3 regions of the Yersinia canariae genome follow, and region 3 is predicted to be linked to each of the others. Evidence: predicted binding sites of a transcription regulator. Region 3 holds the regulator's gene; each other region holds the start of a gene.

Region 1 (10,441 bases), 310 kb from region 3:
GTTGGGAAAGATTGAGTAAAAATACCAAAACGTTGTTTTTGTAGAGCATTAGCGCCCATTGCCGTCAAACCACGATTGGGAGATTTATCGACGGCCTCATGCCCTTCGGCATAGAGTTTTCCCAGCAATCCCATATCTTGCATAATAATGGCTAATACCCCGGCAAGTGGCCCCATGCCGACTGCCCGCACAAAAATCAGCCCCCAGATTGCCATATCAATGCCACGAAAAATATCCAGAAAACGACGTATTCCAAATGAAATGATACGTAAACCGGGTGTCGACATCACATTGCGAGCAGCCAAAAATGACAAAGGTAAAGCAATCAATGTAGCGGTCAATGTCCCGGCAAAAACAATGGCTAAGGTAATAAAAATCTGGCCAAAGTAATATTTAAATGGCCAATTAATAAAATCATGCCAAACAAACATCCGCAGAAAATAACGGCTTATTTGCTGACTGCCATTTACAAAGGTCTGCCAAGAAATACCGAAAATTTTAAAGAAAAAAAGGTAATACAAGAAAATACCTACAGTAATTATGACTACCCATTGAATATATCGTTTTTGCTGTAAGAAAATCTGCGGATTTTGCTGCTTCAGTGTTAATAGTTGCCCGGGGGTAAGATGATTAGTCAGCATTATGAAACTCCTTCCACGACTCGCTTGCGTAATTTACCGGAGGTATAATCCAATGCCGACACTACAATAATGATCAGCAATAACGTCATACTGACTTGATCATAACGATCCAGTTTTATTGAGGTCATCAGCTCCTGACCAATTCCCCCCGCCCCCACCAGTCCCAAAATAGTTGATTGCCGAAAATTAATTTCCAAGCGCATAAAGCTATAGGAAAGAAATATGGGTTTTACTTGTGGCCAAAGTGCAAAACGCATTCGTTGTAATTTACCCGCTCCACAAGCAGCAAGGCCACGAACAGGTTTATCCGATGCGGTTTCCAATGACTCATAAAATAACTTCGTTAAGCTACCAATAGTATGTAATGCCAAGGCTAAAAATCCGGGAATAGCACCGATACCAAAAGCCATGACAAACATCACCGCCCATGCCAATTCCGGCATAGTGCGTAAAAAGGCAACAAACGTGCGAATAGAGAAACGCAGCCAGGGAGGGCTTTGCGTATTATTTGCCGCCAAAAAGGCAAGGATAATAGCCACTATGACTGACAAAATAGTTGAAGCCACCGCCAGTTGCAGAGTTTCCCAAATCAGCGGTAACTGAATTGGCAGACGATATCCCCAATAGGCTAAGGAGCCTTCTGTATGACCATCGGCAAATAATTTGTGCCAATGGAGTACGGGTATAGTTTCAGCCAGATAATCAAAAAAATGCGGAATAGAAATAAAAACAGTATGTAAATTGAACTCAGCAATATTTCCCGCGCCAAGATAGATAATTGCCAGCATCAATGACCAAATCAGCGTTTCACGCTTCTGCTTAGCCCGAATCTGCTGATAGTAATGGTTAAAGTCTGTATTCAAAATTAGCTACCACCTAAAAACAATAGCTCCGACAAGTCAGAGCTATATTTTTCTTGCTGGAATATCTACAGAACCGACTTAACGGCCGCCTTTGGTTAATTCACGCTTCATATCAATAATATTTTGATACTCACTGAGTGATGTTTCACCAATATGCTGCTTGCCGCCCATCGCTTTAATGAAGCAACTGTGATCTTCTTTATCCAGTTTTTTTACCGCAGCAACTAATTGTGCTTTAAATTCAGCTGGCAATGCACTGCGAACCAGAATTGGACCATTAGGGATCAGTGGTGACTCCCAGATAATACGAATCTTTTTCATTAAATCAGGATGGTCCATACGGATCATTCGGGTAAATGCTCCGCTGGTATAACCGGTATTGTAATCACCAATCATTGAAGCCCAGGTTACCGCGCCGTCAAATTGGCCATTAATAACACCCAGAATATCTTGCTCATGGCCACCAGAGAATGTCACGCTAGAAAAGAAATCGTTATATTTGTTATCTGAGTCCCCACCCAATTTCTCTTTAAAGATTTGATTAGGGATCAAGAAACCAGAGGTTGAGTCTGGATCAGCAAAGCCAAATGCTTTGCCCTTCAAGTCTTCAATTTTCTGATAAGGACTATCTGCTTTTACAACAACAACAGAATGATAGCCACGTGACTTATCAGTATCATCAATCGCTATGCCGACAATATCAACAGCTTTAGGATCTTTGATATAAACAGAAGCAAAAGATGAAGGAGACATGCTTAATACCAAGTCAATTTTCCCACCTAATAAACCTTGAATAACACCTGAGTAGTCAGAAGCATTATGCAAATTTGTTTTAACATTTAATTCTTTATCTAAGAAATCTTTGACACACATATTATCGCCAATTTGTTGTGTCGCATTCTGCCCGCCAAGAATACCCAGATTAATTTCTTTTGGTGCGTCCGCTGCAGTGGCACTAAATACCATCATGCTTGCCACTAATGAGGTAAGACAAAGTACTTTTTTCATTAAAATAACCTATTCTGGTAAAGGGATAAGTGGGAATTAATGCAAAAGCTCAGTTGATTCATCGCTATATATTTCTTGAATAATGGTGTCATTCAGTAAAGAGGGATGCCCGTCAAAAATAATTCGTCCATGAGCAATACCAATGACTCTTGTACAATAATCTTTCACTAAATCGACAGAGTGTAAGTTAACGATTACTGCGATATCGTTCTCACTTATTTTCTGTAATGTATTCATAATACGAGTCGTGTTCTTTGGGTCCAAAGAAGCAACGGGTTCATCAGCCAATAATATTTTGGGGTTTTGCATCATGGCACGGCAAATAGCAACACGCTGCATTTGCCCCCCCGAAAGGTTTTCTGCACGCTGCAAGGCATGAGGCAGCATATTAAGCCATTGCAATAACTCGATTGCCCTGGCGCGATCTTGGTCTGCAAATATTTTGAAGAAGGATTTTAACGTGGAGGTATAACTAAGGCGGCCTAATAAAACATTCGTAATAACATCAAGTCGTGGAACCAAACAGAAATCTTGAAAAATCATGCCACATTTGGCTCGCCATTTGCGCATCTGCTTTGTGGTCAGAGCAGCAATATTCTGTGTCTCGCCATTGTCATGATAATTAATTATTTCACCAGCACTGCTGGGAATCGTGCCATTTAAAACATGTAATAGTGTAGATTTACCGGCACCAGAACGACCAATTATTGCTACAAACTCACCCGCATGAAGCTCAAAATTAATATCGTCCAAGACACGCTGCTGTGACTTGTATGCCTTCACTAAACCTTTAACGGCAAGTACCTTCTTACGTGATTCTGGCACCGCAGCCGGATAATCAGCTACAGTGAATTTGCGTAATGCTTGGCCCATGTCATGTCTCTCAGATTGCCTGTAGTCATGAGCCATTAACGAATATTTCTATTGCATATTGATGATAGTTTTATGAGAGAAAGGTGACAAAAAGTAGCCACCTTTCTTATATTTTTGATGAGTGAGTATTTTCTTGATTAATGTTTACTTGATCGACAAGTGATCCTTTGAAATCACTGTGATAAACATCTAGGTGGCTTCTAACTCCTCAACTTTCGGTAGACAAATAGCACAACTAACGAGCCGATAACCGCCACCACAAAGCTGCCAAGGTTAAACCCATCAACCCTGCCCATGCCAAAGAAAGTACTGATATAGCCACCAACCAGCGCGCCTACAACGCCGAGGATTATAGTCATAATAAAACCACCGCCATCCTCTCCCGGCATAATCCATTTAGCCAAAATACCGGCGATAAGACCAAAAATAATCCAAGATAGTATGCCCATAAGTACCCCCATAAAATTAATTTTCACTGACAGCAGATTGGACTATCTCACTCATTACCCATTTAACATTACAGCCCAAACCACTATCGTCATTGTTAAGTTAAGACCCGAATAACAAAATCTGCAAATCAGATCCACAATGTTCAGTTAATATTAAATAACTGGCTCACGTGGTGTGAAAATATGATTAACGCCTTGTTGTCGCAGTTTTTTCAGTAAATCATGCCCGCCATTCGGCACACTATGGGCAGACTCTCTTTCACTGGCAAAAACGGGGCTGGCCCAATATATATTGACCGGATCACCCTGCTGGGAAGGTAATATTAAGCGATCAGCTTTAGCATAAAGCTCCGATGATAAGATATAACCTTCATACCCTTGAGGAGCGACTTCTGATTCCAAGGTATGCCCTTCACCCAACCAGGTTATTTTGCTCCAAGGTACATGAGCAAATCCAGCTAACGCACTGGCCATATGGATAGCGTTATCCTCATTAACATATTGACTATCAATCGCTATTGCCATTTCTAAACGCCGGTATTTAGCCGCATCATCATTAAATAATATTTCAACCCATGGCTGGGGCCGGATACTCACTCCTAGCGTCAGAAAATAATATATTCCATCTTTTTCGTGTTGTGAAATAGCCATAGGGGGCCATTTACCTTGATCGATGGCATAATATTTAATCGATGGACCAAAGTGTTGTTCATAACACTGAATATATTCTGCCTGTAATGCAGGCCATGGATTCCCATCCTCCTGCTGCCAGGTCCGCCAAAATTGGCGTATATTCTGCGCTCGGGTATATTGGGTATTCGTAGAGGCCGACCCCAAAGGGAGAGTTAGTGGGTTGTCTTTAATGCAACTGGCGGAATAACAAACGGAGTGATCAATATATAAACTCCAACCAGGAATAATCGCCAGTAATTGGCCCTGGTACCATAATGCCGCGCCATCATCACTTTCTGACCAGATAATTGAAATAAATTGCGCATCAAGTTCAGCCTCACCCGCCACATTGCGACAAAACTCTGCTGCCAAGCGCGGCGCTAATCCTTGTTCAAGGGCTGTATTATCTGTAGATATGGGAGCCGCAACCAAATTTCTCACCCAGCAGGCGCGAACAGGGAAACGCTCTTCAAACGCCTCTTGCGGATAAATATAGAAATACACTACTCGCTGATCTTGTTGCACCACAGCAACTAATGTCTGGTTTTCATTACTGACTTCAGCCAGTACCTCAGATTCTTTCATATCGCCTCAACTGTATCGGCAAAGGATTTCAGGCTAAACATGCTGTACTGCCTGCCGTAAAATAAGTCTATTAGCGCAATACACATAATCTTATGCTAATAACTCTGACCAGAATAATGTAACAAGGTGACCATAAAAACAGACTAATAGTGTAAAACGACTTACCCCTTAAAATCATCAGCAAAAGTCTCAAAAAGCCGTGGCCGCGCCGTGAGTGCCTGGACTTCTATTTTTATAATCGATTCAATATGTTCCTGTAGATACGGTCTTTAATGAGGCAATGTGGTCTGAATATTAATAATCAATAGTTGATAGTCTGTCGCCAGCTTTCACGCTAAAATAAAAATATTATTTCTCGCAGAATTGAAGGCTCATATGGCATATATACCGAAGAATTACGCGCGACTGGAAAGTGGATATAGAGAAAAAGCGCTGAAGATTTATCCATGGGTTTGTGGTAAATGTTCACGAGAATTCGTTTATTCCAACTTACGGGAACTCACGGTTCACCATATTGACCATGACCATAGTAATAACCCAGAAGATGGCAGCAATTGGGAGATGTTATGCCTCTTTTGTCATGACCATGAGCATTCCAAATATACTGAAGCAGACCTCTATGGTTCGACGGTGATTGCCGGTGATGATGCACAAAATGACCAAGGTGTTGCCACCCACAATCCATTCGCTAACTTAAAGTCTTTGATGAAAAAATAAGCCTATCTGGCCGTGATGCATAGAGCGGCCAATATTTTGCAACTACTGACCGCATAATTGCTAGAAACCGAGTAACTGCCGGTATGAACGACTTTCTTGTTGTTCTGCCAATAATCCTAACCGGTCAGCTAAATCTCGGCATTCTACCTTTAGATTATCAAGAGCTGTCGCATCATCAGTCATAATGGCTATTTCTGCAAAATTGCCAAGCCCCACCAAACTATCAACCGTAACGTGAAACTTTCCAACAAAATAGATGCTACGCTGTTTTTCCAGTATAAATGCCGGTTGATACCCTAACGTTGATAACATACTTTGCACTTTGCCAATATCTTCAATATTAGTCGCTTCACAACGTTCCGAACCCGGTCCTTTAACTATCCATAAACGAATACCTGATGGATTCATTTCTCGCAAAACCATACTGATTCTTTTAGCTGCCAAATCGCCGCTATTTGCTTCTAGATAGATATCTTTTTCATGATTATCGACAGTGAATGCTGCCGCTTTATAGATGACTAACTGTTTATGCAATTGAGTAATGTTCGATACATGAAACTTCAACTCAACCTCATATTTACCAACAAAATGCTCACTCATAAAATGCCTTATTAATCAGCGAAGTTCTTGGATGCAATCCTATACCCCATTGTACCATGATCAAAATCCTTATCGATCGAGCAAAATAAATCAGTCACTACTCCCTTAAAAAGGTCTCGATTAATCATTAGTATCAGTAATGTTTAAAGCTGAAAAATACAGCGGCAGAGTGTTATTTAAACAGTAATAGCGTGATAAGGTTCACAAAAGCAGGGATTTATCAAGAAAGACTGCCCTCCCTCATGTTTACTTCATTGCAGCAAAATAGCTGTTTCATACCGGCCAAACCGCAGGTGTGATACCTAATGCTTTATAAAAGTAAATGTCATTACAGGAGATCGCAGGAATGAATCAATCTGATGATGAAAAAACACAAACCTTGTTGACCCAGTTGCAGCAGATTGTGGGAGCGCGTTACTTGTTGACCGGCGCACGGCAGACTGAGCGCTATCGTACAGGTTTCCGATCAGGATCAGGCTCGGCCATTGCAGTCGTGTTCCCCTCGACATTGTTGCAGCAATGGCAATTACTACAAATTTGTGTAGCAGCCGATACAATCGTCATCATGCAAGCCGCGAATACAGGGCTAACAGAGGGTTCGACTCCAAGTGGTGATGATTACGACCGCCCGATTGTTATATTAAATACATTGCGCCTTAATCAAATTCAATTACTCAATGATGGCAAACAAGTCATTGGGTTTCCTGGTAGCACACTGAATCAATTAGAAAAACGCTTAAAAACCTATGACCGAGAACCTCATTCAGTCATTGGTTCATCCTGTATTGGTGCTTCTGTTATCGGTGGCATTTGTAATAACTCAGGTGGTTCATTGGTTCAAAGAGGCCCCGCGTACACCGAAATGGCACTGTTTGCCCAAATTGATACTCAAGGCGAATTACAATTAATAAATCATTTAGGAATTAATCTAGGCAATACGCCAGAAGAAATTTTACAGCGATTGGAAAGAGGTAAATATTGTGCCAGCGATATTATGCAAGATACGCAGCAAGCATCCGATCACGAATATGCTACGCGAGTGAGAGATATTGATGCATCAACCCCTTCTCGCTTTAATGCCGACCCAAGACGTCTATTTGAAGCCTCTGGGTGTGCAGGGAAATTGGCTGTATTTGCCGTTCGATTAGATACCTTCCCCAGTGAAAAACAACAGCAAGTTTTTTATATTGGCACCAATCAGACCCAGGTCTTAACAGCATTACGTCGAGCCATTTTACGTGACTTCAAGCACTTACCTGTTGCTGGTGAATATATGCATCGCGATATTTTTGATATTGCAGAAGTTTATGGCAAAGATACATTTGTCATGATCAACAGCATGGGCACCAATAACATGCCACGCTTTTTTACCTTAAAAGGTAAAATTGATGCTCGCCTCTGCAAAGTTCCTTTTCTAATTGATCATTTAACTGATCGGGTCATGCAAGGATTCAGCCAGTTACTTCCCAATCATTTACCTAAGCGCCTTAAGAGTTATCGTAATAAATATGAGCATCACTTGATGCTAAAAATGTCAGGTGAAGGGATTACTGAAGCTCAGCAATTTCTGAAAGATTTTTTTGCCACGGCGGAAGGTAACTTTATTACCTGCACTTCAGATGAGGGCAAAAAAGCTTTTTTACATCGCTTTGCCGCAGCTGGAGCTGCTGTTCGTTATCACGCAGTTCATGCTGATAAAGTAGAAGATATTCTGGCGCTGGATATTGCTCTACCACGCAATGAGGAACAGTGGTTCGAAACCTTACCACCTGAAATAGACCAATGCCTGGTGGCCAAACTCTATTATGGCCATTTTCTGTGCCATGTTTTCCATCAGGATTATATTGTGAAGAAAGGGGTCGATACACACGCCTTAAAACAAAAAATGTTGGAAATTCTGAATGATAAAGGAGCCGAATATCCGGCTGAGCATAATGTTGGGCACCTCTATATTGCGAAGCCTGCATTGAAAGCGTTTTATCAGCAGATAGACCCAACTAACAGTTTTAATCCTGGGATAGGAAAAACTTCTAAGCTTAAATATTGGCAGAAAAAATAATCATGCTGAGGATGAACGTTGTGTACACCAAAATAAATTAAGCATTATCTGAATTCCTCCCACATATCGCATGAATTCTGTCAGACAAACTATAGTCATAGACTAATACCGACGAAGGTGGGTATTACTTGCAAAGGTTAATTTTTTCATATTGAGTCTGGGAGAATGAATGAAAATAATACTGTGGATTATCGCGATCATTTTTATTGTCGGCTTGCTGACCATTACTGGCGTATTTAAACTGATTTTCTAATTTTTATCAGCAAGATCAGAGTTATCCGTCAAATACTCTAGGCAGAGTTTACAGCTCGGTTGCAAACTCTGCTTTTCAGTGACTGTTGTCCCTATTCTGACACTTGAGCTAAGCGACCTTGGGCATCTTTTTGTTGACGATAGCTTTTCGCCGCACCAGGAATTGGCGCAGCCTTACCCGTCTCCATCCAACTGCGCAGGCGGTTTGCATCGGCAAAATGGGTATATTTACCAAAAGCATCCAACACAACCAGTGCAACAGGACGATTACCAATAACAGTGCGCATTGCTAAACAATGGCCTGCCTGATTGGTAAAACCCGTTTTAGTCAGCTGAATATTCCATTTATCGTTATAAACTAAATGATTAGTATTACGGAAAGGCAACGTGTAATTTGGCTCGCGGAAAGTGGCCATTTTCTCTGTCGTGGTACTTAGCTGACCAATCAACGGGTATTGCTTAGTCGCTATTAATAATTTAGTAAGGTCACGCGCCGTCGAAACATTATTAATCGATAGACCCGTTGGCTCTACATAGCGCGTTTTCGTCATTCCCAATGATTTAGCTTTTGTATTCATCGCCTTAATAAAGGCGTTATATCCACCAGGATAATGATGAGCCAAACTTGCTGCAGCGCGATTTTCCGACGACATGAGAGCCAACAGCAACATGTCTTTGCGGCTAATTTCACTGTTCACTCGAACCCGTGAAAACACCCCTTTCATTTCTTTGGTTTGCTGGATATCGACTGAAATAATTTCATCCAGTGGCAACTTCGCATCTAATACCACCATTGCCGTCATCAGTTTGGTTATTGACGCGATCGGCACAACTTCATCTATATTATTGGCATAAATCACTTTATTCGTTTGTAAATCAACCACCATCGCACTACCCGATGCCAACTCAAGTGGGGCTTTTCCTTTCACTTCACCAGCCCCCCCACTCGCCATTGCAGGAAGTGTGACACTGATACAGGTAGATAGAAGCAAGAAACTTAATAGTGCAGAACGGATTTTCACATGCATTTTCGTCAGCTTAGATAGGTTGTCTGGAGCCATTGTGGTTGATCTGGCGCATTATAAATTACAGTAATGCACTGCGCACCACACATTCTTAAAATGATTGTTACAAAGATTAAGCTGTCTAATCACTGCTCAGCGGTAAACAATTTCTAAAGAAAGTAACACGAGAATAATAGTGATTATTCTAAAAGATAGCGTTTGTTTATAAAACAATCAATATGTGGTGACAGAGATGCTTCTGTTGTAATAATTAAATTTAAAAAATTCAGCATTTGCCATTTTAATTAGCCAAGATAGTCTTAACCAAACCTCAATAGTGAGAAAAAAAACACCTGCTCGTTCAAATATTACCCTATAATTGCCAACATAAATTTTTAGATAAACCTAATTCATAGGTGTTTATATGGGAACGACAATTTTTGGTATTCTCTTCGGAGTATTTTTAATCGCGGCTGGGTTAGCTGACATTCATGATGAAAACTTGGCATCTCTGACATTTTGGGTCGATGCATTGCTCATTTTTGTTGGGGCCGTCTTCCTATTGGGAATTGCGAAATTTATCGGCCGCAAGAAAAAATAAGTCTTTTGCTCTCTATCAAAAAAGGCGCTTAAAGCGCCTTTTTATTTGTATTAACTTATGCCAGTTCTGTCATCACCAACTGAGCTATTTCAAAGTAAATAATCAGGCCAGTACCAT
Region 2 (10,441 bases), 1.5 Mb from region 3:
AGTATGGTAAAGTCGTATTTCCGGTGACCAACACATTTTTTCTTCACCAGCGCTATTGTCCGCCTTCAAATGTACAAATTTTTCATAGGTTGGTGGCAATGAAAAATCTGTTTTGGCATGTTCATCATTTATTAGTGCCACTCGATAGTTAATTATGTTATTCCCTTTATTTTCTTTTAATTGAAAATATTGGCTGCTCGGTGCTAACCCATTTATACTACTCGCGCTTATCATATAGTGGTTGTTGTGTATTCCTATGGCCCGATAGCTGATACAAAAACGATTGGCGGATGGATTTATCAGCGGAGCATGTAAGCCATCATCATCAGAAGTCTTATCGAGTAAATTATCCAAATCAATATTAGTTAATTGCCAAGTAGCCGTTGATAAGCGGAATTTAGGATCAACTTTTAGGGACGATGGTGCAATATTTGCTTGAGGGTCAAAGAGTTCACATTGGTTGCCTAAAGGGTTAAATGAAACACCCTTTGATGAAAGTAGAGAATATTCCTGTCCATTGGAAATAAGTATGCCACCAACAGTTGCACCGATTCTGATATTTTTGAGGGTATTTGCATTAGTCGTAAATGATACATAGTAGTGAGTGTCATTAAATACAACCTGATGGCTGTTAAACTTAATTTCTTTAATATTATTATTTGAGCTCCCATGGCTAATGCCATTAAGAGAAGTGTCATGAATGTGTTGTACATTAATATTTAAATTTGGCGAGCCATCAGTATTAAAGAAATAGAGTGAAAGCAGAGCATTGTGTGAGTCTAATGATGTATTTTTCAGGCCTTCATAAGGAATGTTAACTAATTCCCCCCATTTAACTTGGTGTTCATTCGTACTTTGACCAAATAAGCCATCAATCAAATTAGCCTGAAATGAAACTTTCACACTGCCATCGTCTAATAGTTTGGCTGAGCAGTTAGAATAGGATTGGACATAGTCATAAAAATAAGGATTCGCCATCGCTACAGGGTGCAATATTAACAGCAATAACCCGATCAATAATTTTTTGCTTTTTGTCTTCATTTGGTGTCTCTCCATGACCATCAAAGATGATTTTTAGCTATTTGTTTCAAATATTAATGTTAGCTGCCCGTAATACTTCCCCGCGATATCTTGTCCACTTGGTGCCAGTGCTGAAATTTGCAATATATAGTCAGTGCTAATTAAATTGGATTTCCCACTATTTACAGTGAAGGTTTCGGGGGTTGCTGAGAGTGGGCGCAAAGTTGCGCGGTCCTGCCCCCAACGTATTTCAGCTGGTGAGAATGCCACTCTGGATGCACCAGCATCATTCGTCTGACGTATTAGCACCAGCGGATTTTTAACTGAAACACGGAAGCCATCTTGCCGACGCAGCTTTACTGTTATGGGAACTTCAGATTGATAAATTTTATGATTATCCAGACGAGAATGTAGTTTGATGCTGGTGTACCAGCCACCTTGCGGTTTTTCTACCTCGATTCTAGGCTGGGCGGTAACTTCTAATTTGACGTCAATATCCCCTAATAAAATAGGAGTCCCTGCTGAAGCAGCATACCAGGGGAGGAATAGTAATATGGCTGCTATTTTTATCATGTTCATAACGCTCCTTATTTTTATTCAGCAGAGCACTGCAAGTTGACAAATTTATCTTCAATCATCCCTTGTACATTACTGACAGATAGTTGCCGACGTTGATTAGGATAGAGATTAAAATCGTCTATTTCTCCTAACAGAGTTTTAAGTTTATGCCACTGTAGACGGGTATTTCCGGTGTTTTCTAATGTTAACTTTCCGTTGATGCAGTGATGTACCCATTGCTGTTGAGATGAGGCGGGTAAATGCCTTACCAACCCCATATAACTTAGTTGTACACCAACAACTGCCCCCGGCCCACCGGCTACTTTTAGCGTATTTTCAGGTGCTACTGATAATCTATAAACCTGCTCTTTATCAGGCGAACGCAATGCTTTAATAATGATTCTTGCGCTCTGGCTTGGGCCGAGCGTTAATTTAGCGGGAGCGGCAAATAGCATTGGTTGAAGTTGTTCCCCAATAGGAGTTAATGACTCTTGCTCTGGGGATTCACCGGGATTATTTACCTGAAACAACTGAACCCTGATGTACTGGGTTTTTGTGCCTTGATTAATGACATTTACCACGGCATTGGATTGCTGTATTTCCAATACATGCGGTTGAATATCGATGGCGGCAAAAACATTCATTGGTAATAAACTAGCTGCAATTAACCGTAAAGGTTTCATTATCTACCCGCCCGTTAAGCTGTTTTACCAATAAGGTGATAGGTGTACTTGGGTACAGGTTTAGGCTATCTGTCAGCGTACTGTTATCGCGCGATTTTAGTTGTGTAAATTTATTGTGGATATTACCAGTGGAGCTCAGTATTAGCCCATCAGGCAAACATTGATGTTGCCAGCGGCGAGATTGCGTTGTCATTGGCGGAATATGATGAATCAGCACACCATAGCCAATACTGATTGTCATCGGGGTGTGGATTTTGCTTTTATCTTCGCTTTCTCCAGAGATTTTGGTCGCAACTATCGGATCGATATACAAGCGATAAAGCGTTTCCTGAGTGGGCGATTTCAATGGCAACAGTTTTATGTCGCGCTTTTGTTTCGGCCCTAACGTAATCCGGTTCGGGTTGAAAATCATCTCAGGTTGAGAAATATCACTAATTAGCGTCTTTTTCTCTGGAGTCACCCCTGGGTTATCCACTCGTTGCAGCGAGATATCTAAATAAAGTGCTTTATCGCCGCTGTTATAAACTTGCACAGTGCGGTTTTGCTCCAAAGCTTCGACCGTTGTGCGCGTAGGAAGGGCCATTAACTGCCCATAAGTTGCAGCAATAGGGGCTAGCAGCAAGATAACAGCCGATAATAACTTATTATATTTCATAGTTATTCCTGTTGATGTTGGTCGAGGTGACAGTGATAAATATGCTCATGTTGCTGACGCATATTGCAGCGATAACGGGCAGCGCTATTTTGAACGGTGATATTTTGCAGCATCACGTCAGAATTAATGGCAAACAGCCCATTGGGGTGAACGGTATCTCCAGTCTCCTCAATAATTCCTGTAATAGGTCGATTTTGTTTGTCTTTAAGGAAGCCGCTGTAAAGTATGTCAAGGGTAATATCGGCTTTACTGATAAAGACTTGTCCTGGATGTGCACGGATAATATTGACCGGCAGTTGAATGTTCATGTCCAGATCACTGCTATCGTTATGGGTGCGGACAAAGAAACGGTCTTGATAGCGGGGAATCGGTATGGCGTAGGTCCCTCCACCACTTATCGGGATACCTTCCGCGTGGAAGTTATAAGGTGTACCTGATAACTCTGGCGTTTCTATCAATAATGCCGTGCCACTGTAACTACTGCGCCCTAATGCCGTTCCTTGTGGACCAATGGCTAGCATGCCTCTGTAGCTGATGCCGCCGTTAGCTATCTTGTTATCGATACCTGCTCGGGCGGAAATATCCCCGCGACTTCCACTACGTTGGGCAAAAGTTCCGATCCCATTGATTTTGCCGCTGGTGCTACCATTGATACCCAAAGCGCTGGTGCCATAGCTATCGGTAAACTCTTTTTGATAACTGGCACTGGTGTTTAACTTCTGCTGAGCATAAGCGCTATTGATGTTGGCGCGGCTCTGACGGAAGGACAATGTGGTATTAAGAAATACCCCGTAGTTGTTTCGGCTGTGCCACTGCCCGCCTTTTTGCACACCAAGGGACAGATTTAGACCAAATTGTGGCCGCCGCCAGTCCCAACTGCTTTGAATACGATGCCGATGATGACTTTTATATTGATTGAATTGATAACTAAGCTGAGTTGGCCCTAAACGGCGGCTATAAGATGCTGATGTACTGCCCGAGTTTGGTGCATATATCGACACATCGGGTGTTTGATAGCGGGCCGTAGTGAAATATCCTACTGCAGGATTTCCACCCTCTAAACGCAGATATCCCCCACCGTGTTTTTCACCAGACATCACGCTAAAGGTCGGGGTGATATTAAAGCCAGAAAATTCTAATGGGCGCGATATGTTGGCTTCTGCCGCCCAGTGGCGACTATCATCTTTAAGCAATAAGATATTGGTTTGAATACTTTGTATTTTCATACTGCGGCCAAATTGCGCCAGATGATGAGCATGGTGTTTGTTACGTGTCGCCCCTTTGCCCATGGACAGGAACCAACCATCATTGGTTTGAGTGCTTAAATTGCTGATGGTTTGATTTTCTTGGCTGACGACGCGCCCGGTGTTATCCACTAAGCGAATATCAACGTTGTAATAGCCGCCAGGAAGTTGGCTGTAATCAATTTCATTGCGGCCAAGTTGCGCAGGAATCCGGCGAATAAGTTGGTTATCACGGTAGATTTCATAATCACCATCAGAAATTGCGTACAGTATCAAACTGCCTGCCGAGGGTTTATCAAGGGCTAAATAGCTTTGGCTACCCATGGTCACAAATTGTTCTAATGCAGGATTAATCAAGGTATGGACACTGCCTGCGCTGTTATCCAAATTGTTTTGCTTACCTGCCCGCATGTAAAGGGTTTGAAAATTCTTTTGCAGATACCAACTGTCAATGCCCATTTGAGTCATCTGCTGGTATTGCGATTGACTTGCTAGCGGGTAATGTCTCTTCGAGCGGGCCGTGTTATAGAACCATTGCACAAAACCATAGGATTGAAGAGGTAGCCCGAGGTAGCCGTTCCCGCGGGCAGATACAGCACGGTAGTTTTTCGCTGTCATGCGCAGGTCAAAAGATTGGTTATGTACCAATCCCCACGTAGTGGTTGGCATCAGGTAGCGGCTGTTATTATTGGTAATGGTGATAACCTGATTTATCTTATCTAGAATGACGTTGTATCCGGATACAATATAGTCACAACCGTTTTGGCATTGTAAGTAGGGGATTTGGAGCAAAATTTGCTCTAACAATATGATTGATTGTTCATCAACATTATTATCGCGATATTGCTGATGATCGAAATTTAAAGTTTGTTTCTTTTCAGAGAAAAATATTTTTGCAGGTAAGATCTTCCCATCAAATATACCTAATAGCTCTATGGTGCCATTCTCTTCAATAGCTGAAAATCCATCTGGAACCAAATACTCTATGGTTATATTTTTCGCATGTATTGAATTAAATATTGGGAGTAGTAAAACAAATAAAACTATCTGATTAACACCCATTCTTTTTTTCATTGGATTCCATTCCATTATTGATTATTTTTATAGAAACAGATCTCCTCAGACGAATATATTTTATGTGTTGATGGTTTTCATTAAACCATGATGATATATATTTAAGTCAAAGGATAAAGCAGCCAGGAGGTTAATCTGCTGACTGCATGTATTTATTTAACTGATGTGTGCTTAAGCAAAATCTTCGATAGTCAGTTGAAGCGTCCCTGTATACGTTTCGCCAGATAGGGCGTCTGCGGGTTTTTTAGCCCTTATAGTTAACGCACGGTTCATCTCATTATTATTATCTAAGGAGAAATTTACACCGCCCACCCCGAGTTGTGATTGCCCTAGCCGCACGACAACATCATCAAATGTTTTTACCGCACCACCAGAGTCACCCTCTAGAACAAGTGGGTTTCTGAGCTTGATGTTGACTTTAGTCCCAGTGTTACTCGTTATTTTAATGGGTTCAATGTATTCATATGTACCATCATTCTTGGCATGGTCATATTCCATGGCGATATTATTAAATGCATCACCATTAATTTTTGTCATACTGATTGAACCATTAATTTCTGCTGTAACCGGTATGTCTCTATCGAGCGGTTGCGCATGAACAATAGTACTGCTCGCCAATACTGCTACTGTAATAATAGATAATAGAGTCTTTTTCATCATAGATACCTGATAGTCCATTATACAAAAACCCCATTCAAATTGAATAGGCATTATTTTCCTCTGATGGCCCTTGTGAGTTATATAAAACAATAATAACGAGGGCGCTAATATGGTTATATTAATATAGTGTCACTCACAAGGCGAACAAACACTATCATGTGAGATAGATGAGGTTCAATAACGATTCGACCAATTTAAGGAGAGAAAATTAATTGAAGCTAAGTAATTGAATTAATTCTTTATTGATGTTTAAATTTTCATTGTTTTTGTCTTGTAATTTTTCATTAAATCATGTGTCTCATTATTTGATAAAATAATTGCATGAATAACAGAATATGATATTAAAAAATAATATCGTGTTAGTTCTTATTTTTGTCATTTTAATGTCATCTTGAAGTTATATTTCTGTCATGAAACAGTGTCATGTTTGCTTTCGAACAAAAACTGATTTATTTCGCTCATCCGCCGCAGTTCATTGAGGTGAGCCATACAGATTTATTCAGGGGCAAGATATGTTTAACAACACTATTGGTAAAACATCGATTTGTATCGCGCTGACCTTGGCATTCAGTGCCAATGCAATGGCGGTCACTGAAATTCCTTTCTGGCACTCGATGGAAGGCGAGTTAGGAGTAGAAGTTAATTCGTTAGCAGATCGTTTTAACCAGTCTCATACCGATTATAAAATTGTGCCGGTCTATAAAGGTAACTACGAACAAAGCCTGGCGGCAGGTATTGCGGCTTTCCGCTCAGGGAAAGCACCGGCTATCCTGCAGGTCTATGAAGTTGGCACCGCAACAATGATGGCCAGTAAGGCCATTAAACCGGTATTCCAGGTATTTAAAGACGCTAATATTAATTTTGATGAATCTGTCTTTGTCCCTACGGTTGCGGGTTATTACACCGATGCGAAAACTGGACATTTATTATCCCAGCCATTTAACAGCTCCACTCCGGTGCTGTATTACAACAAAGATGCATTCAAGAAAGCGGGTTTGAATCCAGATCAGCCGCCGAAAACGTGGCAAGAACTGGCAGAAGATACCGCTAAATTACGTGCTGCGGGTTCAAGTTGTGGTTACGCCAGCGGCTGGCAGGGCTGGATTCAAATTGAGAACTTCAGTGCCTGGCATGGTCAGCCAATTGCCAGCCGGAATAATGGTTTTGATGGCACTGATGCCGTATTAGAGTTCAACAAACCTTTGCAGGTTAAACATATTCAATTGCTGTCGGATATGAATAAAAAAGGTGATTTCACCTATTTTGGCCGCAAGGATGAATCAACGGCCAAGTTTTATAATGGCGATTGTGCTATTACCACCGCCTCTTCCGGTTCACTTGCAGATATTCGCCATTACGCCAAGTTTAATTACGGCGTTGGTATGATGCCTTATGACGCAGATGCCAAGAATGCCCCGCAAAACGCCATTATTGGTGGTGCCAGCTTGTGGGTGATGGATGGTAAAGATAAAGACACTTACAAAGGTGTGGCTGAATTCTTGCAATTCTTGGCTAAACCAGAAATTGCTGCCGAATGGCATCAGAAGACAGGCTACCTGCCTATCACTACCGCCGCTTATGAGCTGACCAAGCAACAAGGCTTCTATGATAAGAATCCAGGTGCTGATGTTGCAACCCGCCAAATGCTGAACAAGCCGCCTTTGCCGTACACCAAGGGTTTACGTCTGGGCAATATGCCACAGATTCGTACCGTGGTAGACGAAGAATTGGAAGGTGTATGGACAGGCAAGAAAACGCCTCAGGAAGCGCTGGATACCGCAGTAACGCGGGGTGATGTTCTGCTGCGTCGCTTTGAGCAAGCAAACAAATAACATTCTTTGGCCATTTTATCTGGCAGTTTGGGCTGCGCACTGACCCGACCCAAACTGCCTATGTCAGTAACGCCAAATAGTATTGTATTAAATTAAGACGTGACGTTTCGATTAGCACTCTGGTGGTAATCAATACCCTGTTCGATAAACGGTTAATTTTATGTCATCTTCCCGTCCCGGTTTTTCCTGTAGTTGGTTACCTTACCTGTTGGTATTACCGCAACTGGCCATCACGGCTGTTTTCTTTCTGTGGCCAGCGGGTGAAGCGCTATGGTATTCGGTGCAAATGTTGGATCCATTTGGCTTGTCTAGCGAGTTTGTCGGGCTGAGTAATTTTATTGCGCTGTTTCATGATGAATACTATCTGGCCTCATTTTACACCACACTTATTTTCAGCTCGCTGGTGGCAGGCATTGGTCTGATTGTTTCATTGTTTCTCGCCGCGATGGTGGATTACGTTTTACGGGGCAGCCGTATCTATCAAACGTTACTGATTTTGCCTTATGCCGTTGCTCCCGCCGTGGCGGCGGTGCTGTGGATATTTTTATTCAACCCAGGGCTGGGCTTGATAACCCATTTCCTTGCCACTCTAGGCTACAACTGGAATCACGCACAAAACAGTGGGCAGGCGATGTTTCTGGTGGTGCTGGCCTCGGTGTGGAAACAAATCAGTTATAACTTCTTGTTTTTCCTTGCTGCACTGCAATCGATCCCCCGCTCACTGGTCGAGGCTGCGGCTATTGATGGTGCCGGGCCAGTTCGCCGTTTCTTCAATTTGGTCTTGCCGCTGATTTCACCGGTAAGTTTTTTCCTGCTGGTGGTGAATCTGGTTTATGCCTTCTTTGATACTTTCCCGGTGATAGATGCGGCGACAGGCGGCGGCCCGATGCAGGCCACCACGACCTTGATTTATAAAATTTACCGTGAAGGTTTTGCCGGATTGGATTTATCCAGTTCAGCGGCTCAATCGGTTGTTCTGATGTTGCTGGTGATTGGCCTGACGGTTATCCAGTTCCGCTTTGTTGAGCGTAAGGTACGTTACCAATGATTGAGAATCGCCGTGGGCTGGATATTTTTTGTCATGTCATGCTGATTATCGGCGTGTTACTGATTCTGTTCCCGCTATATGTGGCTTTTGTCGCAGCGTCTTTGGATGACACGCAGGTATTCCAGGTGCCGATGACCCTGATTCCCGGCCCACATTTATGGCAGAACATCAGCCACATTTGGCATGCCGGTGTAGGCAATAACAGTGCGCCTTTTGGGCTGATGCTGTTTAACAGTTTTGTGATGGCGTTTGCGATTACCGTCGGTAAAATCACGGTGTCGATGTTGTCTGCCTATGCCATTGTTTACTTCCGTTTTCCGCTGCGAAATCTGTTTTTCTGGCTGATTTTCCTCACCTTAATGCTGCCCGTGGAAGTGCGTATTTTTCCGACAATTCAAGTGATTGCTAACCTGAACATGCTTGACAGCTACACCGGCCTCACTCTGCCATTGATGGCCTCTGCCACAGCAACATTTTTATTCCGCCAATTTTTTATGACTCTGCCAGATGAGTTATTGGAAGCCGCTCGAATTGATGGCGCGGGTGCCATGCGCTTTTTTTGGGACATCGTTTTGCCACTCTCCAAAACCAATTTGGCGGCACTATTTGTTATCACTTTTATCTATGGGTGGAACCAGTATCTCTGGCCAATCCTGATTACCAGTGATGCTTCGATGGGCACGGCGGTGGCGGGAATTAGAAGCATGATTTCTACCTCGGGCGCACCAACCCAGTGGAATCAGGTGATGGCAGCAATGATTTTGACGTTAATTCCACCGGTCGCGGTGGTCCTTGTGATGCAGCGCTGGTTTGTACGCGGCCTGGTAGACAGTGAGAAGTAATCTGATATGGCATGTTTAAAGCTCCAAGCAGTAACCAAATCTTATGACGGCGTCACGCCGGTGATAAAGCAGATTGATTTAGATGTTGCGGATGGTGAGTTTATCGTGATGGTCGGCCCGTCCGGCTGCGGTAAATCGACATTGCTGCGGATGGTCGCGGGGCTAGAGCGCACCACCAGTGGGGATATCTATATTGATAATCAACGGGTAACTGATTTGGAACCCAAAGATCGCGGCATCGCCATGGTGTTTCAGAATTACGCGTTATATCCCCATATGAGTGTGTTTGACAATATGGCTTATGGGTTGAAAATCCGTGGTTTTGGCAAGGAGCAGATCCGCCAGCGCGTTGATGAAGCGGCCCGAATTTTGGAGCTGCAACCGCTGCTTAAACGCAAGCCACGCGAGCTATCTGGAGGTCAGCGCCAACGTGTCGCGATGGGTCGAGCTATTGTGCGCGAGCCGTCGGTATTTCTATTTGACGAGCCGCTTTCCAATCTGGATGCCAAGCTTCGAGTGCAGATGCGCCTTGAACTGCAACAATTGCATCGTCGGCTGAAAACCACCAGTTTGTATGTGACTCATGATCAGGTCGAAGCCATGACGCTGGCCCAGCGAGTGATTGTGATGAACAAAGGTGTGGCAGAACAAATTGGCACGCCAAGTGAGGTTTATCAACGGCCAGCCTCATTGTTTGTCGCCAGCTTTATTGGTTCACCGGCAATGAATCTGCTCGCCGGAACCGTCAGCCCGGATGGGCGTAACTTTATTTTATCCGACGGTATGGCACTTCCGCTGGCGGTTCCACGACCACAATGGGCCTCA
Region 3 (10,441 bases):
ATTCACCACGTCTTCATTGGCAAAGTTGAGTTTGGGTAGGCTGGCATTGCCTTTCCAATCCAGCGCCCGCCCATCAGGGAAGAAATTAAACCAGCCGCGATAGGGGGAATCAGGGTGATGACAAGCACCATCCGTCTCTTGCTGATGGCGGTCAAACCAATGATGGGAATCCCCTGTATGATTAAACACCCCATCAAGCACCAGTTTGATACCGGCTTCATGGGTTGCGCGACGTAATTGCAGAAAAGCACTCTCACCGCCGAGGTAGGGATCAACCTGATAATAATCTTGCGTATCATATTTATGCACACTGGGCGCAGTAAAAATCGGGTTGAGATAGAGTGCCGTCACACCCAACTGCTGCAAATAGGGGAGTTTTTGGCTGATACCGGCTAAATCACCACCATAGAATGTCGAAGCGGCATTCACATCATCGAGGGGTTGTTGCCAGTCACGGCGCGAGACCGGGTGACCGGCGGCATGATGGTGATAACTCCCATTCTGCACCCCATATTCGGCTTGGCTGCTAGCAAAACGGTCAGGAAAGATTTGATAAAAAATCTGATCTGCAACCCAATCTGGGCCACTATCGGGTAGCTCAATAGCAAACTGAGCCAATTGCGCGGGAGGAACCACTGAAAAACCTAATGGCCCAAACCACTGTTGATAATCATTCCACAGCAGTTTGAAACAATAACGCCGCGCTGGCTGACCTTCATGTAACGGTAATGTCGCGCGATAACGCCAAAAACCATCACGCAGCTCGCCCTTCATTGTGAGCAACCACTCTTCATTATCCGGCTCACAGCGTAAGAAAACCTGCGCAGGCAAATGTTCGCCCTGTAGCCAGAATGTAATGTGCAATGCATCGCCCCGCTGACGGACAAAAGGTGCGACCGGTAGATGCCAACCACTAAGCATAAAATTCTCCTGCTTTAACCAAAACGATTGCTGTTAAGGCTATCTGGTGCAGACATTAACGCCGCGACACATTCACCTGTATGAATATAACCGCTATAAACAATGCCACGTTACTGATGACAGACACTCATCTGTCAGCATAAATATTGGGGATGAGGTCAGGGGCGCAGAGAGATTGATTAGGATATCAGAGAAACAAACACTAGAGACTCAATGAACTTCAAGGTGCCGAAGACAGTAAAAAGCCGGGATATTCCCGGCTTGATATTGAGTATTGCTTCAGTATTACTCTGCGGCTTTCAGCGCCATCGCTTTCTTCTTCTGATGGTTTACCTTGAAGTAATATCCCACCAGCAACAATACAATCCACACCAGCCCGACATACAGTGAAATGCGGGTTGTTGGGAACCAACCAATCAGGCCGATGATGAATACCAAGAAAATGATAGCCACCACAGAAGTAAAGGTGCCGCCACGCAGTGGGAAATCCAGCGCCTTAACTTGATCTTTGCTCAATGAGCGGCGGAAACCAATCTGAGAAAACAGGATCATAATCCATACCCATACGGTCGCAAAGGTCGCAAGTGAGGCGATAACCAGGAACACATTTTCCGGCATGATGTAGTTCAGATAAACAGCAGTCAGCATGGCCCCCATCATCACCAACACCGTCACCCACGGCACACCGCGCTTAGAAATAGCCGCAAAGGCTTTTGGCGCGTGGCCCTGCTCCGCCATCCCATTGAGCATTCGGCCTACACCAAATACATCACTGTTAATGGCCGATAATGATGCGGTGATCACCACAAAGTTCAGAATACCCGCCGCAACAGTAATCCCCATATGTTGGAAAGTCAGGACAAATGGGCTGCCGTTAGTGCCCACTTGGTTCCATGGGTAAATAGACATAATGACAAACAGAGTGCCGACATAAAACATGAGAATACGCCATGGCACGGAGTTGATGGCTTTCGGAATAGATTTTTTTGGGTCTTCAGCTTCACCGGCAGTAATCCCGATAATCTCAATCCCGCCATAAGCAAACATCACCAATTGCAATGACAGGATCATGCCGACAAAACCGTTACTGAAGAAGCCGCCGTTAGTCCATAAGTTATGAATACCGGTCGGCTGCCCGCCGTTACCAATGCCCCAAATTATGATCCCAACACCGGCCAGAATCATGACGATAATGGTGGCGACTTTGAAAAATGAGAACCAGAACTCCAGCTCGCCGAAAACCTTCACGCTCATCATATTGACTGCGCCAATGATAAGGACAACACTCAGCACCCATACCCAATGAGGCACATCTGGGAACCAGACCCCCATATAGATACCGAAAGCGGTCACATCGGCAATAGCAACAATCAGAATCTCAAAGCAATAGGTCCAGCCGGTGATATAACCCGCCATTGGCCCAAGGTAATCTTGCGCATAGCGTGAGAATGAGCTGGCTTGCGGATTATTCACTGACATTTCACCCAAAGCGCGCATGATGATAAATGCCACCACGCCACCAATCAGGTATGCCAATAATACACTCGGCCCCGCCATTCTTATCGCATCAGCCGAACCATAGAATAAGCCGGTACCTATTGCTGACCCCAATGCCATAAAGCGAATGTGGCGTGTCGTCAGGCCACGTTTCAGCTTATTTTTGACTGGTAATTCCATGAACTTTATCCCGTCTTTTTTCAGCAAAAAGCCACGGGGATGAGCCGTGGCTAAAAATATCCGATGACTGCGCAGTTATTGCTTAGCAGCAACTTCCTGACGACAGCACAGGCGATCGTACAACCCTACGACGACGAATACCAGCAGGGAAGGCGATAACCATGCCAGACCTTGCTCAGCCAATGGTAGATGCTGAGTCCATTCCGGCAGGAAATGTGCGAAAGTCGAGGCTTTTACCGCATCAAGGATACCGAACAGCAAACTGACCAACATGACCGGAGCCACGATACGAGAAGCATGATGCCACCAGCGCAAAGTGAAACTCATCAGCACCAACACAATGCAAGGCGGGTAAATAGCCGTCAGCACGGGAATGGAGATCTGAATCAGGTGGCTCAGCCCCAAATTCGATACCATCATCGAGAAGATCCCGAGGATAAACACCAATGTGCGGTACGACAGTGGCAAATACTGAGCAAAGAATTCAGCGCAAGCGCAGGTTAGACCGACGGCGGTCACCATGCAGGCGATGAAAATCAAGGCGGCCAAGAACACGCTGCCCAAACCACCAAAGGTGTGCTGAACATAGGCATGCAATACCACGGCACCATTTTGTGCGTCTGGCACCAAGCCACCACTGCTAGAACCCAGTTTAAACAAGCTCAGATAAACCAGTGTCAAACCGATACCGGCAATCAAACCCGCCCAAATGGTATAGCGCGTCAGTAACCCAGCAGAAACCACGCCGCGTGACCGGGCTGCATTCACGATAACAATACCGAACACCAAAGCGCCTAAGGTGTCCATGGTCAGATAACCATTGACGAAACCAGAAGAAAACGCGGCAGTCTGGTAGGCATCAGTGGCCGGAATCAGCGGGCCAGCAGGCCAAATCAAAGCCGCGATACCTAAAATAGCCAATGCTAAAATTTTCAGTGGCGCGAGAATATGCCCGACCGTATCGAGCAAACGCCCCGGATACAGGGAAATCCCAATAACCAACGCAAAATAGACCACGCTGTAAATAAACAGTGGCAACGGGCCATCGCCAGTTAAAGGCGCAATACCAACTTCAAAGGACACTGTTGCAGTACGCGGGGTGGCAAACAAAGGGCCAACAGCCAGATAACAGACTGTAGCCAGTACCAGACCGGCCCCGCGACCAATTGGGGTACTCAGGGCATCAATACCGCCGCCGACTCGAGCCAGCGCGATAACAGTAATGACCGGTAATCCAACAGCGGTAATCAAGAAGCCCAGCGCGGCCCACCAAACATGTTCACCCGATTGTAAACCAACCATCGGCGGGAAGATGATGTTGCCGGCGCCAACAAATAAGGCAAAGGTCATAAAACCTAATGCCATAATATCTTTAGACGATAAACGATGACTCATAGTGATGTGCGTTGCCTAGTTAAATGACCAAAAGAAAAAGTCCTAAGTTGTGGTCTTTCCGACGTGATCGAAACGATACAAAGCTCTGATAAACGCAAACTCCAGCGGTTAATAAGCAATCAATTTCGTCAGTATGCAGTGTTTTTGAAGTTATTTGCAGGTGGAATAGGCCAACAACGGCGGTAAGTAGACCGTTTATAGCGGAGAAAGGCAAGTCTGGATCATAAAAGCAGAGTCTTCATCCATACAATCTAATCAAACCAGTTAATCATGCCAGATTTAAAGAAATACACGCCATATGATTTGTATCATTTATATCCAACTGTTAACAATTTATGGTTGATAGCGCCGGATAAACTCAGTCAAATTTATAAGCGATATATTTAGCTAATTGAATAATTTTAGATGCAGAGACGGGCACTGAAAAGGGATATTTGAAGCAAGTTAATCAGCAAAACCTAGCGCTTTTCGCGTATGACTCAGCATCTCAGGAGGCAGGGGTAAATAGCCGTCATGAGTCACGCGTTTTTGCCCTTCTGGCGATAAAACGCGCTCAAGAAAGGCCGCAGTCAACGGCTCTAGCGGCTTGCCCGGTGCTTTATTGATATAAATATACAGATAGCGCGACAAGGGGTAGCGCCCATCTTTAACATTCTCCGGGGTCGGCATCACATAATCCTGACCATTTGCAGCCAGTGAGAGTGATTTAACGCCACTGTTTCGAAAGCCGATACTGGCATAACCAATACCATTTAATGAACCGGCAACAGCTTGCACAACGGAAGCAGATCCGGGCAGTTCATTGATATTATTATCGAAATCACCATCACACAGCACTCTCTGCTTGAAAAAACCATAAGTGCCAGAGGCTGAGTTTCGGCTATAGCGTTGCAGAGATCGCGCCGCCCAACCTCCCTTCAGCCCGAGTTCACCAAAGCGCTGGATGCGGTGAGGTTCTCCACAGCGGCGATTTTGCGAAAAAATAGCATCGAGCTGAGATAAAGTCATTTTGTTCAGTGGGTTATCCTGATGAACAAAAACGACCAATGCATCTACCGCAACAGGAACAGCAAGTGGCGGATAACCATAACGTTGAGTGAATGCGGTGATTTCAGCCGCTTTCATTGGCCGACTCATCGGCCCGAGTTGAGCCGCTCCTGCCGCCAATGCCGCCGGAGCGGTAGAGGAACCTGCTGCCTGTATTTGCAAATTAACGCCGGGGTAGTGTTGATTGAAATCATCAGCCCATAAAGACATCAAATTAGCTAAGGTGTCGGAGCCGACACTGGAAAGATTACCAGACAGAGTATGAGGCTTTAGCGCCTGAACCTCAGCGACAGGCGAAACAGCTACTGGTTGCGCTATAGCGCCGTAGCCCCACCCTAGCAGGGCATACAACAGCGCCAGTTTTCCCCATCTCATCAACTTGGTGTCCATGCAGTCTTAGGATTTGACTGCATTCTCGGTTAAAACCGTCGGAACAATCAACCGATTCGGTAGGGTAAAAATAAATCTCGTCCCCAAACCGATTTCACTCATGACATCCAAACGCGCATCGTGATGGCTCAATGCATGTTTCACAATTGCCAACCCCAACCCACTGCCACCCGTTTGCCTTGAACGGGCCTTATCCACCCGATAGAAGCGCTCTGTAAGGCGCGGCACATGCTCAGGGCCAATCCCCGGCCCATTGTCACTAACCTGAAATTGTGCGCCTTGTGCAGTGCGCTGCCAGCACACCTCAATCTTGGTGCCATCTGGAGTGTGATTAACCGCGTTATAAACCAGATTAGAAACAGCACTGCGCAGTTGATCTTCATTGCCAAAGACTTTCAACTGCTCGTTAATTCGGAAAGTAATCTCATGACGCCCATTGCTCAGCGCTTGTACCTCATGCTGTAACATTTTCAGCATCCGCGGAATGTCGACCTGCTCATTCATGTCCACATTAGGCGCTGCTTCAATTCGCGACAGCGTCAATAATTGTTTAACCAGCCCATCCATTCGCTTGGTCTGTTCCTGCATCGTCCCTAGTGCTTTATCCCGTAATGGCCCAACTAATTCCTGGTCGTGCATCATTTCCAGATACCCCTGCAAGACTGTCAGAGGAGTGCGCAGCTCATGACTAACGTTGGCAAAGAAATTACGCCGAGCCCCTTCTAGCTGGCGCATTTGGGTCACATCACGAGCCACCATTAGCAATTGGCCTTCAGAATAAGGCATCACGCGGAACTCAACGTAATAACCATTATTGAGTTGCAGGGTCAATGGACGAGAAAACTCTTGCTGTTGCAGATACTGACTGAATTCAGGATAACGCAGTAAGTTAAGAATATGCTGGCCATTATCTTCCGGCCAACGGAACCCCAGCAATTGCTGAGCCAAACCATTACACCAGAAAATATTGCCATCAATTGTCGTCATAATGACTGCATCAGGTAATGATTCGGCACCGCTACGGAACCGTTTGATAAGTAGCGCTAATTCACGACGCCGACGACGATTTCGCAGTTGCATCTGGTATAAGCCGTAAAATAAAGGCTCCCAACTCCAGCGCCCAGAAGGCGGAGTCATGCTGCGGTCTAACCACAGCCAATGAGATAATTTAAGTTGGTTGTAGAAATTCCAGACCAGTGCTGCGATAACTGAAACCAATAATAACCAAGGAAGGTACCCGATAAAGGCACCTAACAATAATGCGGGCAAACAAAAAAGGGCCAGCTCTAAAGCCAGCGTTTTCCATGATAAACGTTCTAACACAACGAATTCTCCGGCACTGAAAACTCAGTAGCGCGTTGAGAAACGGTATCCGGTTCCCCGGACAGTTTGCACCATTCTGTCATGGCCATCAATTTCAAGCGCCTTACGTAGCCGACGAATATGCACGTCAACAGTGCGATCTTCTACATAAACGTTAGTGCCCCAGACATAATTAAGCAACTGTTCACGGCTGTAAACTCGCTCAGGATGGGTCATAAAGAAGTGCAATAACTTAAATTCGGTCGGCCCCATATCCAGCGCTTGCTCATTGGCCATAACCCGATGTGAGGACGGGTCCAAACTCAATCCTTGCATTTCAATGACTTCTTCAACCGCCATTGGCGATATCCGGCGCATGACGGCTTTGATGCGCGCCACCAATTCTTTGGGTGAAAAAGGCTTGGTAATATAGTCATCCGCCCCGACTTCCAAACCGCGCACTCTGTCTTCTTCCTCGCCACGGGCGGTCAACATCATCACTGGGATATCGCGGGTCAGCGCTTCACGTTTCATGTGCTTAATAAACTGAATACCTGAGCCCCCAGGTAACATCCAGTCCAATAACACTAAATCGGGGAAAGGCTCCGACAAACGCGTGACTGCACTGTCATAATCCTCGGCTTCTAACGGTTGGTAGCCATTCTGTTCCAACACAAAGCACACCATCTCACGGATTGGTGCTTCATCTTCAACTACCAGTATGCGTCTTGCCATCATCAACCCTGCCAGTAAGTTAGTGGTCACTATTTGATTTCGGATGCCATTATGCGTCACTTTTGTGACATTTTTATGAAAAACATCGCGCTCTTGTAAGCAATAAGCATAGTGATAAATTTCATGATAATTGCAAAATGCAGTGCTCAAGTTTGCGAGGCGTCTCGGAGATTTCCCTCACACCCTGCTTTTAGCCGCGACATCCGGCGGGCAGCGTTTATAATCAGCGCCATTATCTTTGAAAGACAACCTGCCATAGCGGGAGATTTATGCGCATTATTCACACCTCTGACTGGCATTTAGGCCAGCATTTCTTTACCAAAAGTCGTGCGCCTGAACATCAGGCTTTTTTACACTGGCTTATTGAACAGATTGAAGAAAATCAGGTTGATGCGCTGATTGTTGCAGGGGATATTTTTGATACTGGCTCCCCACCCAGCTATGCCCGTGAGCTGTATAACCGTTTTGTGGTCGAACTCCAGGCAACAAATTGCCAGTTGATTGTTTTGGGGGGAAATCATGATTCAGTATCAACGCTGAATGAATCTCGGGGTTTGCTTTCTTATTTGAATACCACAGTCATTTCCTGCGCCAATAACAATCTGGATCAACAAGTTATTATACTGAAAGACCATCAGGGCCAGCCAGCGGCCTTGCTTTGTGCTATTCCTTTTTTGCGACCGCGCGACTTAGTTACCAGTCAGGCCGGTGAGTCCGGTGAGCAAAAACAACTGGCATTACAAGAAGCAATTGCCGCTCACTATCAGGCGCTCTATCAGCGAGCGCTAGAGCGGCGCACGGAACTGGGGCTGCCCTTGCCTATTATCGCCACTGGGCATTTGACCACAGTCGGGGTCACCACCACAGATTCGGTACGTGATATTTATATCGGCACACTGGATGCTTTCCCGGCACAAGCTTTCCCCCCAGCAGATTATATTGCTCTGGGTCATATCCATCGCGCTCAGCAAGTTGCGAAAACCGAGCATATCCGTTATAGCGGCTCACCAATCGCTTTAAGTTTTGATGAATTGAGCAGCGAGAAAAGTGTTTATCTGGTTGAATTTGCTCAGCAAGCTTTAACATCAGTGACCCCACTCTTCATCCCACAATTTCAACCAATGAAGTTAATCAAAGGCGATTTGGCGCAAATAGAGCAACAGTTAGCCGAATTTGCTAACCATCAGGGCTTACCGGTATGGCTAGATATAGAAGTCGCAACGCAAGACTATCTCACTGATATTCAAAGACGAATCCAGGCATTGGCCGCGGAACTTCCGGTGGAAGTGGTGCTATTGCGGCGCAGTAAAGAACAGCGCAATAACAGCATTGAACGCCAGGAAAAAGAAACACTCAATGAGCTGAGTGTTACAGATGTATTTGAGCGCAGACTGGCGCAGGAAGCGGATTTAGCCGAGCCACGCCAAGAGCGCATGCGCCAAATGTTCAATCAAGTGGTGGTGGACATCACACTAGGTAAAGATGCTGCAGAGGAGCAACCTGCATGAGAATTTTAAGTCTACGCTTGAAAAATATTAATTCTCTACAGGGTGAATGGAAGATAGATTTCACCGCAGAACCCTTTGCCAGCAACGGGTTATTCGCTATCACCGGCCCTACAGGGGCGGGCAAAACTACCCTGCTTGATGCCATCTGTCTCGCGCTATACCACCAAACTCCGCGTTTGAATGTCACCCCGAGCCAAAACGAACTGATGACCCGCCATACTGCGGAGTCGCTCGCTGAAGTTGAATTCGAGGTAAAAGGCACGAGTTACCGCGCGTTCTGGAGCCAGCGTCGTGCTAAAAATAGCCCTGAAGGGAATCTACAAGCCCCTAAAGTTGAGCTAGCGCTGTGTGAAGATGGCAAAATCCTGGCTGATAAAGTGCGTGATAAGCTTGATATGATTGCTGCAATCACCGGACTGGATTTTGGCCGTTTCACCAAATCGATGATGCTATCCCAGGGGCAATTCGCAGCTTTCCTCAATGCCGATGCTAATGACCGCGCGGAATTATTAGAAGAATTAACCGGCACCGATATCTATGGGCGGTTATCTGCATATGTCTTTGAGCAGCATAAGCAGGCCAAGATCACGTTGGATGCATTGCACCAACGCGCCAGTGGTATTGAGCTTCTTAATGAAGAGCAGCGTGTAGCTTTGGCGCAACAATTAGATACGCTCGGTGAACAAGAAAAGCAGCTCACCTCAGAACAGCGCATAAATCAAAACCAAATAAATTGGCTCACCCTTTGGCAGCAACAGCAAAAGAATGTACTTGAATATCAACAACAACAGCAACTCATTGAGCAAGAGTATCAACAGGTGCAGCCCGAACTGCAACAGCTTGCCCGTAGTGAGCCCGCAGAAAAGTTACGCCCTTTATTACATGAGCGCTCACGTAGCCTACAAGATTTACAGCAGATACAACTGCGTGTCACCACACTGACAGAACAACAAAAACAACTTCAGACACAACTCACGCCACTGGCCCACGCCTTGGAACAAGCCAATCTTGCACGTCAACAACAAGCAACCAGGCAGCATGAGCAAGAAACACTGATCGAGCAAAAAGTCGTTCCGCTGGATAACCTTATTGCTCAACAGCAGCACGCATTAATGCTACTTGCCACACAAGTACAACAGTTGCGAAGCAAGGAGCAGCAAGGTAGACAACAACTTGAGTTAAACGAACAACAGCTAAAGCAAACCTACCAGCGCCTGCAACAACTGACTGAGTATACCCACCAGTATGCTCATCATCAGCACTGGGAAAAAAATCTGCCTTTGTGGCGAGAGCAATTTCGTCAATTACAAATTCAACAAAAACAATTAGTTGAAAGCGAGCAACAATTACAGCAAGAAGTCACATTGCTCACTTCCTTGCAACAGCAAATCGCCACACTGAATGAACAAGATAAACAACAGCAAACCGCATTAGCCCAAGCCAACTCTCAAGTTGGTGGTATTCAG

Evidence for each region. Region 3 encodes PhoB, which activates phosphate uptake and scavenging genes when phosphate is short. Its sites were predicted from a motif close to CTGTCATAAAACTGNCNNAT; they were not measured.
Region 1: the regulator PhoB is predicted to act here: its motif matches at 3,445-3,464, upstream of phnC (phosphonate ABC transporter ATP-binding protein).
Region 2: the regulator PhoB is predicted to act here: its motif matches at 6,300-6,319, upstream of ugpB (sn-glycerol-3-phosphate ABC transporter substrate-binding protein UgpB).

What each region holds. Positions count from the first base shown of each region.
Region 1 covers NZ_CP043727.1:3,183,626-3,194,066, forward strand. Annotated here, with positions in the region: gene phnE (phosphonate ABC transporter, permease protein PhnE) at 1-641, opposite strand, end outside; gene phnE (phosphonate ABC transporter, permease protein PhnE) at 641-1,504, opposite strand; gene phnD (phosphonate ABC transporter substrate-binding protein) at 1,583-2,512, opposite strand; gene phnC (phosphonate ABC transporter ATP-binding protein) at 2,549-3,385, opposite strand; gene F0T03_RS14750 (GlsB/YeaQ/YmgE family stress response membrane protein) at 3,586-3,834, opposite strand; gene F0T03_RS14755 (suppressor of fused domain protein) at 3,988-5,091, opposite strand; gene yajD (HNH nuclease YajD) at 5,467-5,808, shown strand; gene F0T03_RS14765 (class IV adenylate cyclase) at 5,869-6,408, opposite strand; gene dld (D-lactate dehydrogenase) at 6,755-8,467, shown strand; gene F0T03_RS21990 (small membrane protein YohP) at 8,637-8,720, shown strand; gene pbpG (D-alanyl-D-alanine endopeptidase) at 8,812-9,747, opposite strand; gene F0T03_RS21550 (hypothetical protein) at 10,148-10,324, shown strand; gene F0T03_RS14785 (magnesium transporter) at 10,380-10,441, opposite strand, start outside.
Region 2 covers NZ_CP043727.1:257,706-268,146, forward strand. Annotated here, with positions in the region: gene F0T03_RS01175 (hypothetical protein) at 1-1,041, opposite strand, end outside; gene F0T03_RS01180 (fimbrial protein) at 1,075-1,599, opposite strand; gene F0T03_RS01185 (hypothetical protein) at 1,614-2,261, opposite strand; gene F0T03_RS01190 (fimbria/pilus periplasmic chaperone) at 2,233-2,916, opposite strand; gene F0T03_RS01195 (TcfC E-set like domain-containing protein) at 2,919-5,249, opposite strand; gene F0T03_RS01200 (CS1 type fimbrial major subunit) at 5,406-5,945, opposite strand; gene ugpB (sn-glycerol-3-phosphate ABC transporter substrate-binding protein UgpB) at 6,407-7,726, shown strand; gene ugpA (sn-glycerol-3-phosphate ABC transporter permease UgpA) at 7,887-8,774, shown strand; gene ugpE (sn-glycerol-3-phosphate ABC transporter permease UgpE) at 8,771-9,616, shown strand; gene F0T03_RS01220 (sn-glycerol-3-phosphate import ATP-binding protein UgpC) at 9,623-10,441, shown strand, end outside.
Region 3 covers NZ_CP043727.1:3,495,419-3,505,859, forward strand. Annotated here, with positions in the region: gene malZ (maltodextrin glucosidase) at 1-921, opposite strand, end outside; gene proY (proline-specific permease ProY) at 1,207-2,598, opposite strand; gene brnQ (branched-chain amino acid transport system II carrier protein) at 2,674-3,993, opposite strand; gene F0T03_RS16205 (PstS family phosphate ABC transporter substrate-binding protein) at 4,438-5,415, opposite strand; gene phoR (phosphate regulon sensor histidine kinase PhoR) at 5,437-6,753, opposite strand; gene phoB (phosphate response regulator transcription factor PhoB) at 6,778-7,467, opposite strand; gene sbcD (exonuclease subunit SbcD) at 7,737-8,975, shown strand; gene F0T03_RS16225 (AAA family ATPase) at 8,972-10,441, shown strand, end outside.